DNA from 3 places in the Nonomuraea fastidiosa genome. Region 2 is predicted to be linked to each of the others. Evidence: predicted binding sites of a transcription regulator. Region 2 holds the regulator's gene; each other region holds the start of a gene.
The links. Region 2 encodes HrcA, which represses chaperone genes, less so after heat shock. Its sites were predicted from a motif close to TTGGCACTCTCNNNNNGAGAGTGCCAA; they were not measured.
Positions count from the first base shown of each region.

Region 1 (4,386 bases), 2.8 Mb from region 2:
CGCCATGGCGCGGGTCTTCGGCGGCAAGCTCATCGGCATCGAGGGCACGTACGACGACGTCAACCGGTTCTGCTCGGAGCTCATCGGCGACCCGCTCGGCGACAAGTGGGGCTTCGTCAACGTCAACCTGCGGCCCTACTACGCGGAGGGCTCCAAGACGCTCGCGTACGAGATCGCCGAGCAGCTCGGCTGGCGGCTGCCCGAGCAGATCATCATCCCCATCGCCTCCGGCTCCCAGCTCACGAAGATCGACAAGGGCTTCCAGGAGCTCATCAAGCTGGGGCTCGTCGAGGACACGCCGTACAAGATCTTCGGCGCGCAGGCGGCCGGGTGCTCGCCGGTGTCCACCGCGTTCAAGGCGGGCCACGACGTCGTGCGGCCGGTCAAGCCCGACACCATCGCCAAGTCGCTGGCCATCGGCAACCCGGCCGACGGGCCGTACGTGCTGGACATCGCCCGGCGCACCGGCGGGGCCGTCGAGGACGTCACCGACGAGGAGATCGTGGCCGCCATCAAGCTGCTGGCCTCGACGGAGGGCGTCTTCGCCGAGACCGCGGGCGGCGTCACGGTGGGCGTGCTGAAGAAGCTCACCGAGAACGGCGTGCTCGACCCCGAGGCCCTGACCGTGGTGCTCAACACCGGTGACGGGCTCAAGACGCTCGACGCGATCAGCGACGACGCCGTACCCACGGCCGTGATCCGGCCCTCCCTCGACGCGTTCCGCGCGACTGTCTGATCAATCAGGAAAGGCGACTTTAACCATGAGCGTTTCTGTGCGGATTCCCACCATTCTGCGCACATACACCGGGGGCAACGCCGAGGTCAGTGGCGAGGGCGCGACTCTTCGTGACGTGCTCACCAAGCTCGACGCGGACTACCCGGGCATCGGCGCCAGAATTCTGGATGAATCGGGCAAGATTCGTCGTTTTGTCAACGTTTACGTGGGAGAAGAGGACGTCCGATTCGCCCAGGGGCTCGACACTCCGGCCCCCGACGGCGTTCAGATCTCCATCATCCCGGCCGTCGCCGGCGGCTGAGTGTCGAGGATCACATCCTGAAGGCGCCCCTAGTGGGCGCCTTCTCCTTTTCCAGGCCCAATTCAACGTTGAACGACCTTCGGATGGGTGAAATAGGCTGTTTGCAGATTGACTCTGTTGCCAAACCCCTTGCCACAGGTATGGTCGAGGCGATCGTCCGGCTGATTTTCCGTTAAGTCGGGCGATTACAGGTCTCGCGGAGGAATGGGCGAGATCTGGTAGACCAGTAAGAGGAGTCGGAAGTGGCGCAGGGCACCGTCAAGTGGTTCAACGCGGACAAGGGCTACGGCTTCATCGCGGTAGACGGTGGTAAGGATGTATTCGTCCATTACTCAGCGATCCTGATGGACGGGTACCGATCTCTCGAGCAGGGACAGCGCGTCGAGTTCGAGATCACGCAGGGCCAGAAGGGACCGCAGGCGGAGTCCGTCCGCACTGTCTGATCCACGACCTGGTACGCACCGGGTGGGTTCGCACGGCAGCGCAGTCCGTGCGAGCCCTCATCACTCTTTCGTCGACTCGCGTACGGTGGGCCGCCCGGCGGCTCGCCGTACCGGCGCATATGAGCGCAGACCAGCAAAAGGCCGTTGACCTGGGAGAAAGCAGGGAGAGCAGGGGCGTTCGCTTGCACTCGGCAGGGTAGAGTGCTAAACAGTTCGTTGGCACTCTGTGCAGTAGAGTGCCAACACCGGATCGGGACGATGGGGTCTGCCGAAGGAGATGCTGACCCATGCCGTCGCGGGCGTCGGCTCGGTCCACGACAAGCCACCCTGCAACTGGGAGGTCTAGCCTTATGGCAGCCAAGATGATCGCGTTTGACGAGGACGCCCGGCGCGGTCTCGAGCGCGGTATGAACCAGCTCGCCGACGCCGTGAAGGTGACCCTGGGCCCGAAGGGCCGCAACGTCGTGCTGGAGAAGAAGTGGGGCGCCCCCACGATCACCAACGACGGTGTGTCCATCGCCAAGGAGATCGAGCTCGAGGACCCCTGGGAGAAGATCGGCGCCGAGCTGGTCAAGGAGGTCGCCAAGAAGACCGACGACGTGGCCGGTGACGGCACCACCACGGCCACCGTGCTCGCCCAGGCGCTGGTGCGCGAGGGTCTGCGTAACGTCGCCGCCGGGGCCAACCCGATGGCCCTGAAGAAGGGCATCGAGGCCGCCGTCGAGCGCGTCAGCGAGGAGCTCTCCAAGCTGGCCAAGGACGTGGAGACCAAGGAGCAGATCGCTTCGACCGCCTCCATCTCCGCCGCCGACCCCGAGATCGGCTCGCTCATCGCCGAGGCGATGGACAAGGTCGGCAAGGAAGGCGTCATCACCGTCGAGGAGAGCAACACCTTCGGCCTGGAGCTCGAGCTCACCGAGGGTATGCGCTTCGACAAGGGCATGACCTCGATGTACTTCGTGACCGACTCCGACCGCATGGAGGCCGTTCTCGAAGACCCCTACATCCTGATCGTCAACAGCAAGGTCTCCGCCAACAAGGACCTGCTGCCGCTGCTCGACAAGGTCGTCCAGTCGGGCAAGCCGCTGCTGATCATCGCCGAGGACATCGAGGGCGAGGCCCTGGCCACCCTGGTCGTCAACAAGATCCGCGGCCTGTTCCGCTCCGTCGCCGTCAAGGCTCCGGGCTTCGGTGACCGCCGCAAGGCGATGCTCAACGACATCGCGATCCTGACCGGCGGCCAGGTCATCGCCGAGGAGGTCGGTCTCAAGCTCGAGAACGCCACCCTCGACCTGCTCGGCCGCGCCCGCAAGGTCGTCGTGACCAAGGACGAGACCACGATCGTCGACGGCGCCGGTGACGCCGAGCAGATCGCCGGCCGGGTCAACGAGATCCGCGCCGAGATCGAGCGCACCGACTCCGACTACGACCGCGAGAAGCTCCAGGAGCGTCTGGCCAAGCTGGCCGGCGGTGTCGCCGTCATCAAGGCCGGTGCCGCCACCGAGGTCGAGCTCAAGGAGCGCAAGCACCGCATCGAGGACGCCGTCCGCAACGCGAAGGCGGCCGTCGAGGAGGGCATCGTCCCCGGCGGTGGCGTGGCGCTGCTGCAGGCCGGCGCCAAGGCCTTCGACAAGCTGGAGCTCAACGGCGACGAGGCCACCGGTGCCGCCATCGTCAAGAAGGCGCTGGAGGAGCCGCTCAAGCAGATCGCGGTCAACGCCGGCCTCGAGGGCGGCGTCGTGGTCGAGCGCGTCCGCAACCTCACCCCGGGTGAGGGCCTCAACGCCGCGACCGGCGAGTACGTCAACATGTTCGAGTCCGGCATCATCGACCCGGCCAAGGTGACGCGCTCCGCGCTGCAGAACGCCGCCTCCATCGCGGCGCTGTTCCTGACCACCGAGGCCGTCATCGCCGAGAAGCCGGAGAAGGCTCCGGCTGCTGCCGGCGCGGGCATGCCCGGCGGCGGCGACATGGACTTCTAAGTCTTCATCCGTCGCACAGACGAAGAGCGGTCCGGGATTCTCCGGGCCGCTCTTTCTTGTCGACCGGCCGGTACGTTCCGTATGGGATCCGCTACCTCTGGCGAGGAAGGGGGAGTGGCCGCGACTTCCCCTGGCACGAACACGAAGGAGTGGCGGATGTTCGCTTGCGGCAAGCGCACGCCGCTCGACGTCTCGCGGACGGTCGCTCGCTGCGGCGCGTGCCGGAACGCGTTCGCCGGAAAAGGGGGCGTGAAAAAGGGCCTGCCGGGAAAGGACCGGCAGGCCCGTCGGAAAAGGTCACTCGGATGGGCTGATCAGACGCCGAAGTGGGCGACGATGAAGCCGCGGGCCAGCAGATTGGCGTTGATGTTGAAGCCGACCACGGCGGGGCTGGCGTCGCTGTCCACACCCAGCTTCTCGACGCTCAGCGCGTGCACGGTGAACACGTAGCGGTGCGGGTCACCGGGCGGCGGGGCGGCGCCGCCGTACGCCTTGGTGCCGTAGTCGGTGCGGGCGTGCACGGCGCCCTCGGGCAGGCCCTTGAAGTCGGGGGCCGTGCCGGCGCCCGTGGGCAGCTCGGTCACCGAGGCGGGCAGGTCGAACAGCACCCAGTGCCAGAAGCCGCTGCCGGTGGGCGCGTCGGGGTCGAAGCAGGTGACGGCGTAGCCGCGGGTGCCGTCGGGAGCACCGGACCAGCGCAGGTGCGGCGACAGGTTGCCGCCCGTCATGCCCCAGTCGTTGAAGACGTGGAGGTCGGGCAGGCGTTCGCCGTCCTGGATGTCGTCGCTCTCGACCACGAGCGCGGGGACCGATGGCAGGAATTCATGGGGAAGCGGTGCGGGCACGGCATCCTCCTTGGGTGAGAGCTAGGTGCTTGCCCAGCCATCCTAGAAGCGGCCGTGCCCGCGCAGCTCACACCTGAAG
Region 1 covers NZ_CP170570.1:2,397,838-2,402,223, reverse strand. Annotated here, with positions in the region: gene thrC (threonine synthase) at 1-736, shown strand, start outside; gene ACFMQL_RS10830 (MoaD/ThiS family protein) at 762-1,037, shown strand; gene ACFMQL_RS10825 (cold-shock protein) at 1,280-1,480, shown strand; gene groL (chaperonin GroEL) at 1,831-3,462, shown strand; gene ACFMQL_RS10815 (YbhB/YbcL family Raf kinase inhibitor-like protein) at 3,777-4,307, opposite strand; gene ACFMQL_RS10810 (HelD family protein) at 4,375-4,386, opposite strand, start outside.
Region 1: the regulator HrcA is predicted to act here: its motif matches at 1,697-1,723, upstream of groL (chaperonin GroEL).

Region 2 (4,386 bases):
GTGGGCGGCTGCTGCTGGTACTGGGGCGCCGAGCCGGGCAATTGCCCGTAGGGAATCTGCCCGCCGTAGGAGGGGGGTTGCTGCCCGTATCCGGGGGTTGAACCGGGCTGTGCGCCGTAGCCGGGTGCGGAGCCGGGTTGCGCGCCGTAACCAGGGGCCGAGCCGGGCGTCGAACCGGGCTGCGTGCCGTAGCCGGGTGGGGAGTCGGATGGCGGGCCGTAGCCGGGTGCGGAATCGGATGGTGCGCCGTAGCCGGGTGCGGAGTCGGGCTGCTGTCCGTACGGCGGCGGGCCCGGCTGCGGGCCAGAGCCCGGCGCGGGCGGCGGCATGTCGGCGGGGGAGAACTTGCGGGTGGCGTCGGCGTCCGCCGCGCTCACCTTGCGGGTCGCGTCGTCGTCGGGGGAAGGTCGGGGCGGGTCCTGGCCGGCATGGGGGTCTTGGCTCATGGTGCCTCCGTAACGAAGTCGATCAGCTCCTCGACCCGGCCGAGCAGCGCCGGCTCCAGGTCCGTGTACGTCGAGACGGCGCCGAGGATGCGCCGCCACGCCTCCGCGGGCTCCATGCGCCAGCCCAGCGCGGCGATGACACCCTCCTTCCACGGCACGCCGCGCGGCACCTCCGGCCAGGCCGGGATGCGCAGCACGGACGGTTTGACCGCCTGCCAGATGTCGACGAACGGGTGGCCGACCACGAGCACATCGGGGGAGGTGATCTCGGCGGCGATCCGGCTCTCCTTGGAGCCGGGCACCAGGTGGTCGACGAGCACGCCGAGCCGCCGCCCCGGCTCGGGGCGGAACTCTTCGACGATGGCGGGCAGGTGGTCGATGCCTTCGAGGTATTCGACGACCACGCCTTCGACCCGCAGGTCGTGGCCCCAGATCTTCTCGACGAGCGCGGCGTCGTGGACGCCCTCGACGTAGATGCGGCTCTGCCGGGCCACTCGCGCCCGCAGGCCCTCGACGGCGATGGAGCCCGACGCGCTGCGCCTGGGGCCCGCGGGGGCGGGCGCGGCAGGGCGTATCAGCGTGACGGGCTTGCCCTCGAGCAGGAACGCGGCGGGCGCGAGCGGGAAGAGCCGGCGGTTGCCGAACCGGTCTTCAAGGGTGACGGCCTCCTTGTCGCACGCCACCACGGCGCCGCAGAAGCCGCTGTCGGCGTCCTCCACGACGAGGTCCCGCTCGGCGGGCACCTTGGGGATCTTCCCCTTGCCCGGCCGCCGCCAGTTTCCCGCCAGAACATCGCCCTCGTACACAGGGGGGACCGTAGCAAATCACCCGCTGACCGCAAGGCGCTTGCGGGCGCCGCTGCGGCGGACGAGGACGACGATCGTGCCTGCGACGGCGGCGAGCAGCCCGGCGCCCGAGACGGCGATGATGGTGATCATGCCGTCGGCGACACCGGTCACGACGGAGTAGGAGTCGCGGCCGACGCCGTAGCGCACGGTGGCCTTCTCCTCGTTGACGCAGGTCAGCTCGTAGTCGCCCTTGGCCGGGGCGTTGATCACGAGGAACTGCTCCCAGACCGCGTCTCCCGCCTCGATCATCCGCCGGTCGGGGGTCTTGGCCAGCTTGGCGTCCCCGCTGATGGAGCAGTCATAGGTGACCTGGGTGTCGCTCGCGAGGTAGACGCCGGGCTTGTCGGCCGGGTCCACCGTCACCGTGATCTTTTCGCCGGACGCGAACGTCTGTTTGGGCACCAGGTCAGAGGCGGCGCCCATACCGTTCGCGAACAGCACGATCCCGGCCGCCGCGCAGGCCAGGAACACTCCCCAGGCGGCCGCGATCCACCACAGGCTGGGCTTTATGGCTTTGGAGTCGATTCGTGGTGGAAATTGGGTCTGTTGGCCGTATTGTCCGTACTGAGATGGCGGGCCGAACTGACCCGGGCCACCGTACGGCGGTGGGCCCTGTGGAGGTACGGGCTGCCGGCCGTATTGGGGTGGTTCCTGCGGAGGCTGCCACGGCGGCTGTCCGTACGGTGCCGGTCCGTGGCCGGGCGGCGGGCCGTACGTCGGGGGCCGGGAATCGTCGGTCATGAGGGCAAGTGTGAGGCCTGCTGCTCTCAGGAAGCCAGAAGCAGTTGGGACGCGGTGTTATCGCACCTTGTGACCGAGAGCCGTACACTTGGCACTCGGGAACACAGAGTGCTAGACACCACGTTCCTGTAAGGGACAGAGGCAGGAGGTGAGCACGTGCTCGACGATCGGAAGCTGGCGGTGCTCCGGGCCATTGTCGAAGACTACGTGTCCACCAACGAACCGGTGGGCTCCAAGGCGCTGGCCGAGCGTCACAATCTGAAGGTCTCCCCGGCGACGGTCAGGAACGACATGGCCGCGCTGGAGGAGGAAGGCTACATCACCCAGCCACACACCAGCGCGGGCCGCGTGCCGACGGACAAGGGCTACCGCCTGTTCGTCGACCGGCTCTCGCAGGTCAAGCCGCTGTCGGCGGCCGAGCGGCGGGCCATCGAGACGTTCCTCGCGGGCGCCGTCGACCTCGACGACGTGGTCACCCGTACGGTCCGGCTGCTGGCGCAGCTCACCCGGCAGGTCGCGGTCGTCCAATACCCGACGCTCACCCGCTCGACGGTCCGGCACGTCGAGCTCGTTCCCCTGACCGAGCGGCGGGTCATGCTCGTGCTCATCACCAACACCGGCCGCGTCGAGCAGCGGGTGGTGGAGCTGCCGGAAGTGGTGGAGGACCACCGCATCGCCAACCTGCGCGCCGTGCTCAACGCCTGCCTCGACGGCTGCGGCTTGAGCGCCGTGCCCGAGCTGGTCGCCGACCTGCCGGAAAGGCTTCCCGTCGAAGACCGGCCCGCCGCGGCGACGATCCTCTCCGTGCTGCTCGAGACGCTGGTCGAACGGCACGACGAGAAGGTCGTGTTCGCCGGAGCGGCCAACCTCGCCGGCGCCGACTTCGCCACCGGTCTGCGCGACGTGCTGGAGGCGCTTGAGGAGCAGGTCGTCCTCATGCGGCTGCTCGGCGAGACATCCTCAGACACCCCGTCCGCGCTCACCGTGCGCATCGGATCGGAAAACCCCTACCTGCGGGGCACATCCGTCGTCGCGACCGGATACGGTTCTGGCGACAACCAACTCGCCCGGCTCGGCGTTCTGGGCCCGACCAGGATGGACTACCCCGTGACGATGGGCGCCGTACGCGCGGTGGCACGCTACGTCAGCCAGATCCTGGCTGCATCATAAGAGGTCGATAAGTGGCAAACAGCGACTACTACGCCACCCTCGGGGTGCGCCGTGACGCAAGTCAGGACGAGATCAAAAAGGCGTACCGCCGGCTCGCTCGCGAGCTGCACCCTGACGTGAACCCCGATCCTGACACCCAGGAGCGGTTCAAAGAGATCACGCAGGCCTACGAGGTGCTGTCCGACCCGAACAAGCGCCAGATGTACGACCTGGGTGGCGACCCCTTCGGCGGCGGCGGTGCGGGAGCGGGCGCCGGTGCCGGCGGGTTCGGAGCGGGCTTCCCGTTCAGCGACATCATGGACGCCTTCTTCGGCACCGCCACCGGTGCCAGGGGGCCGCGCTCGCGTGCCCGCAGGGGCCGCAACGCCACGATCAGGGTCGAGCTCGACCTGCGCGAGACGGCCTTCGGCACGACCCGCGAGCTCGCCGTGGACACGGCCGTGCTCTGCGACGTCTGCCACGGGGCCGGCACCGCACCCGGCACCCACCCCGACACCTGTGACATGTGCAGCGGGCGCGGCGAGATCTCCCAGGTCACGCGGTCCTTCCTGGGCCAGGTCATGACCTCGCGTCCCTGCCCGCAGTGCGGCGGCTTCGGCACCATCATCCGCCACCCCTGCCAGGAGTGCTCCGGCGACGGCCGGGTGCGCACCCGCCGTACGATCAAGGTCCGCATCCCCGCGGGCGTCGAGGACGGCACCCACATCCAGCTCGCCGGCGAGGGCGAGGTCGGCCCCGGCGGCGGCCCGCCCGGAGACCTGTTCCTGGAGATCGCCGAGCGGCCCCACGAGATCTTCGAACGGCGCGGTGACGACCTCCACTGCACCGTGCAGATCCCGATGACGGCCGCGGCGCTCGGCACCGTGCTGACGGTGGACACCCTCGACGGCACCGAAGAGGTCGACGTCCGGCCAGGCACGCAGTCCGGCCAGGTCATCACCATGTACGGCAGGGGCGTCCAGCGGCTCAACGAGTCCGGCAGGGGCGACCTGCTCATCCACGTCAACGTCGAGACGCCGACCCGCCTCGACTCCGCTCAGGAGGAGTTGCTGCGCGAGCTGGCCAGGCTGCGAGGTGAGGAGCGCCCGCCTGGCAAGTTCGCACCGGGTCAGCAGGGTTTTTTCTCCCGCCTGCGTGACGCCTTCAACGGCCGGTGACGGCGCCGGTCTTCCTCTGCGAGC
Region 2 covers NZ_CP170570.1:5,157,782-5,162,167, forward strand. Annotated here, with positions in the region: gene ACFMQL_RS23990 (DUF4870 domain-containing protein) at 1-446, opposite strand, end outside; gene ACFMQL_RS23995 (DUF3097 domain-containing protein) at 443-1,252, opposite strand; gene ACFMQL_RS24000 (hypothetical protein) at 1,271-1,765, opposite strand; gene hrcA (heat-inducible transcriptional repressor HrcA) at 2,192-3,205, shown strand; gene dnaJ (molecular chaperone DnaJ) at 3,217-4,362, shown strand; gene ACFMQL_RS24015 (16S rRNA (uracil(1498)-N(3))-methyltransferase) at 4,359-4,386, shown strand, end outside.

Region 3 (4,386 bases), 1.3 Mb from region 2:
GCCGCTGGTCGGTCTCGTCGAGCCGGGACGTCAGCCGCTTGTCGGTCTCGTCCAGCCGGGCCGCGAGGCGCTGGGCGGTGTCGTCGATCCTGCTGGTGAGGTGTTCCGACAGGTCGGATACGGCGACCTCGACCCGGTCCGTACGGGAGGTCAGCTCCGCCATCGACCGGTCGAGCCGGGTGAAACGCCCGGCCGCGGCCTCCATGCTGGCGTTGAGCCCCTTCAGGGTGGCGGCGAAGTCGGCCATGCCCTTGGTGATGCCGTCGGTGGTGTCGAGCACCGACTGGAGGCGGTTGAGCGCCTCGTCCACGCTCTCACCGACGGTGCCGAGGTCGGCCCACAGGCTGGGCAGGTCGGTGATGGGGGACATCCTGGCGTCCACCGAGCCGACCCTGTCGCCCACGGCGTCCACGTGGTCGCGTACGGCCTCGACGTGCTGGGCCAGGCCCTCCGCCCACATCGGCGGCTTGACGGCGATCTCGTCGAGCCGCCCGTTCACCGCCTCAAGGGAGCCGCTCAGCCCGCCGAGCTCGCGTTCGCGCACCTCGCGCAGCAGCCATTCCATGCCCTCAAGACGCTGGCGGATCTCGTCGAGCACCGCGCCCTGGGTGCGCTGCTCGTAGACGTGGTCCTGTGCGGCACGCGCGAGCAGGTCTCGCATCCTCTTGGGGACGACGTCGGCGTTGTACGCGCCCGATTGGAGAAGGGTGGTGTGGTTGGAATGGTCCACCGAAAGCTCCTTCGCTCGCCGACGGACTGCCGCGCAGTGGTCGGGTAGGTCCGGTTCATATCTGAAAGAGCGAGAACGCGGTTAACCGCAATAGGGGGAGAACTCCCGCCCGGCTACCTTAGCCGCTGGAGCAAGGTCCGTCAGACGCGAGGAGAAAGATCGAGGAAAACGGTTCGATGGCCGAATTTGGAGATTCAGGCAGGTGAGGAGGGCTTGCAGAGGATTACCGAGGGTTTGTCGAGAATCCTGGTCAGGACGATGACCATGGCGTTGTCGCCGCTGAGTCGCAAATCGGCGCGAAGGCGTTCGATGTCGACGGCGGAGCCGCGCTTCTTGATGGTGACATTGCCGATTTGTCGCTCTCGGAGGGCGGCGCGTAGCTTTTTCAGATTGAAAGGGATGACGTCCTCTATTTCGTATCTGGCGGCCCATGGGGTGTCCGTCGCGGCGTCGCTCGTCACGTACGCGATCATCGGGTCGAGCAGCCGCCCGCCGACCAGCTCGGCCACCTCACCGACGAGGTGCGCGCGCACGGCGGCGCCGTCGGGCTCGTACAGGTAGCGGCCGGGCGGGCCCACCGGAGCCGTGACGCCGGTGGCGGCCAGCTCGTGGCCGCCGGGCAGCAGCGTCGCGCGCCTGCCGCCGGTCACGCCGGCTCCGCCCACAGCGTGGCCTCTTTGACCTCCCCCTTGTACGAGATCCACTCGGCCAGCGCGCCATCGGGGATGAACTCGTACGGGATGCCGGGAGCGACCTTGAGGCAGGCGAGACCGGCGCGCGAGACCAGGTCGAGCACCACCGGCCAGGGCGGCGAGTACGCCATGGGGTCGAACGTCCTGCCCTTGCCCGTGCGCCTGGCCGGGTCGGCGAACAGCACGTCGTACTCCTCGGGCCGCACCTCGGCCGCGTCGCCCACCCGCACCGTCACCCGGTCGCCCAGCCCGAACGCCTCCGCGTTCGCCCGCGCCACGGCCGCCGTCAGCGGGTCGGCGTCCACGGCCGTCACCGTGCACCCCGCCTTGGCCAGCGCGAGCAGGTCGCCGCCGATGCCGCAGCAGGCGTCGGCCACCCGCCCGCGCCCAGGGGTGATAAGGGTGAGCAGGCGGCGCGCGCGGTGCTCGGCGACCTCGGGGCGGGTGGCCTGTTCGAGGCCGTGCGGTGTGAAGAACATGCGGCCCGCGTCCGCGCCGAACTTGGCCCTGGCCCGCTGCCGCAGCCCCGCCTGGGTGAGCGCGGCGGAGGTCAGCGCCGCGTCGTACGTCTTGCGCAACGTCGTGGCCGCGGCCACCGGATCGGCCCCCACCAGCTCGCCCGCCTCGGCGAGTGCCCGCAGGCCGCGCGGGGTCAGCAGCTCGGTGAAGGCGTCGAGGTCCACGCCACCCGACGTTAGCGCCACGCGCGCCCTCCTCGGCACGAGGGCGCTTGCTCTTATGGGTAGAAAACGTGCGGGCGGGGTAGGGCAGGACACGCCGGGCGCTGTGCACGTACGGGCGGACGCGGTGCGGGGTGGGGCGGGACAGCCGGGCGCCGCACACGTAGAAGACGGACGGATGCAGTGCGACGGTGGAGCAGGACACGCCGGGCGCCGCACACGTACAGATGGACGGACGCGGTGCGGCGGTGGGGCGGGACATCTCGGGCACGTGGGACACTGAACGAGGTCACAGGGCCTTTCCACGAGCCCCGGTCGCTGTCGGCAGACGCGTTCGTGTTGACTGTCAAGCCCCTCTTGCATATGTTTCCTGTTGGCACTCTCCCCTTGAGAGTGCCAACGTGCGACGAGGCAGGTCTGACACCCGCGACGGCAGGCCCAGCTGGTCGCCTCTTCTAGATCATCGAAATCTGAAGGGGAGGTCCGATCGTGACGACCGCCACCAAGGTTCCCGTTAAGCCGCTCGGCGACCGCATCGTGGTTCAGCCGCTTGAGGCCGAGCAGACCACCGCGTCCGGCCTGGTCATTCCGGACACTGCCAAGGAGAAGCCGCAGGAGGGCAAGGTCCTGGCGGTGGGCCCCGGCAACTGGGACGAGGACGGCGAGAAGCGGATCCCGCTCGACGTCTCTGAGGGCGACATCGTCCTCTACAGCAAGTACGGCGGCACCGAGGTCAAGTACGGCGGCGAGGAGTACCTCGTGCTCTCCGCCCGCGACGTTCTCGCGATCATCGAGAAGTAAGCCGGATGTGTCGAGCCCCGGGCGCTCTTGAGGGCGGCCGGGGCTTTCGACGCTAGGAGAGGACTTTCAGCAATGGCGAAGATCCTGGAGTTCGACGAGGACGCCCGTCGCGCGCTCGAGCGCGGCGTCAACGCCCTCGCCGACGCCGTCAAGGTAACGCTCGGCCCGCGTGGCCGTAACGTCGTCATCGACAAGAAGTTCGGTGCGCCGACGATCACGAACGACGGTGTGACCATCGCTCGTGAGATCGAGCTGGAGGAGCGCTACGAGAACCTCGGCGCCCAGCTCGCCAAGGAAGTGGCCACCAAGACCAACGACATCGCGGGTGACGGCACCACCACCGCGACCGTCCTGGCCCAGGCCATGGTCCGTGAGGGCCTGCGCAACGTCGCCGCCGGCGCCTCGCCGCTGGCGCTCAAGCGCGGCATCGACAAGGCCGCCAAGGAGATCAGCGACCGCCTGCTGTCGAGCGCCCGCGAGGTCGCCGACAAGAACGAGATCGCCAACGTCGCGACGATCTCCGCGCAGGACGCGCAGATCGGCAACCTGATCGCCGAGGCCTTCGACAAGGTGGGCAAGGACGGTGTCCTCACCGTCGAAGAGTCCAATGCCATGGGCATGGAGCTCGAGTTCACCGAGGGCATGCAGTTCGACAAGGGCTACCTGTCGGCCTACATGGTGACCGACCCCGAGCGGATGGAGACCGTCCTCGAGGACGCCTACATCCTGCTCCACCAGGGCAAGATCTCCTCCATCGCGGACTTCCTGCCGCTGCTGGAGAAGGTCGCCCAGACCAAGAAGCCGCTGCTCGTGGTCGCCGAGGACGTCGAGGGCGAGGCCCTGGCCGTCCTGGTCACCAACAAGATCCGCGGCACCTTCACCTCCGTCGCCGTCAAGGCCCCGGGCTTCGGCGACCGCCGCAAGGCGATGCTGCAGGACATGGCCATCCTCACCGGCGGCCAGGTCGTCAGCGAGGAGGTCGGCCTCAAGCTGGAGCACGTCGGCATCGAGGTGCTCGGCACGGCCCGCCGCGTCGTCGTCACCAAGGACACCACGACCATCGTCGACGGCGCCGGTGACGCGCAGGCCATCGAGGACCGCATCAAGGAGATCAAGATTGCCATCGAGCAGTCCGACTCCGACTGGGACCGCGAGAAGCTGCAGGAGCGTCTGGCCAAGCTGGCCGGCGGTGTGTGCGTGCTGCGCGTCGGCGCCGCCACCGAGGTCGAGCTGAAGGAGAAGAAGCACCGCCTCGAGGACGCGATCTCCGCGACCCGCGCCGCCATCGAGGAGGGCATCGTCTCCGGCGGTGGCTCCGCGCTGATCCACGCCTCCAAGGACCTCGACGACCTCGGCCTGACCGGCGACGAGGCCACCGGCGTCAGCATCGTGCGCCGCTCGCTCGTCGAGCCCGCCCGCTGGATCGCCGAGAACGCCGGCCTCGAGGGCTACGTCGTGACCCACAAGGTCGCCGAGCTGGAGC
Region 3 covers NZ_CP170570.1:3,854,630-3,859,015, forward strand. Annotated here, with positions in the region: gene ACFMQL_RS17935 (hypothetical protein) at 1-730, opposite strand, end outside; partial or broken gene ACFMQL_RS17940 (methyltransferase domain-containing protein) at 925-2,105, opposite strand; gene groES (co-chaperone GroES) at 2,589-2,903, shown strand; gene groL (chaperonin GroEL) at 2,976-4,386, shown strand, end outside.
Region 3: the regulator HrcA is predicted to act here: its motif matches at 2,476-2,502, upstream of groES (co-chaperone GroES).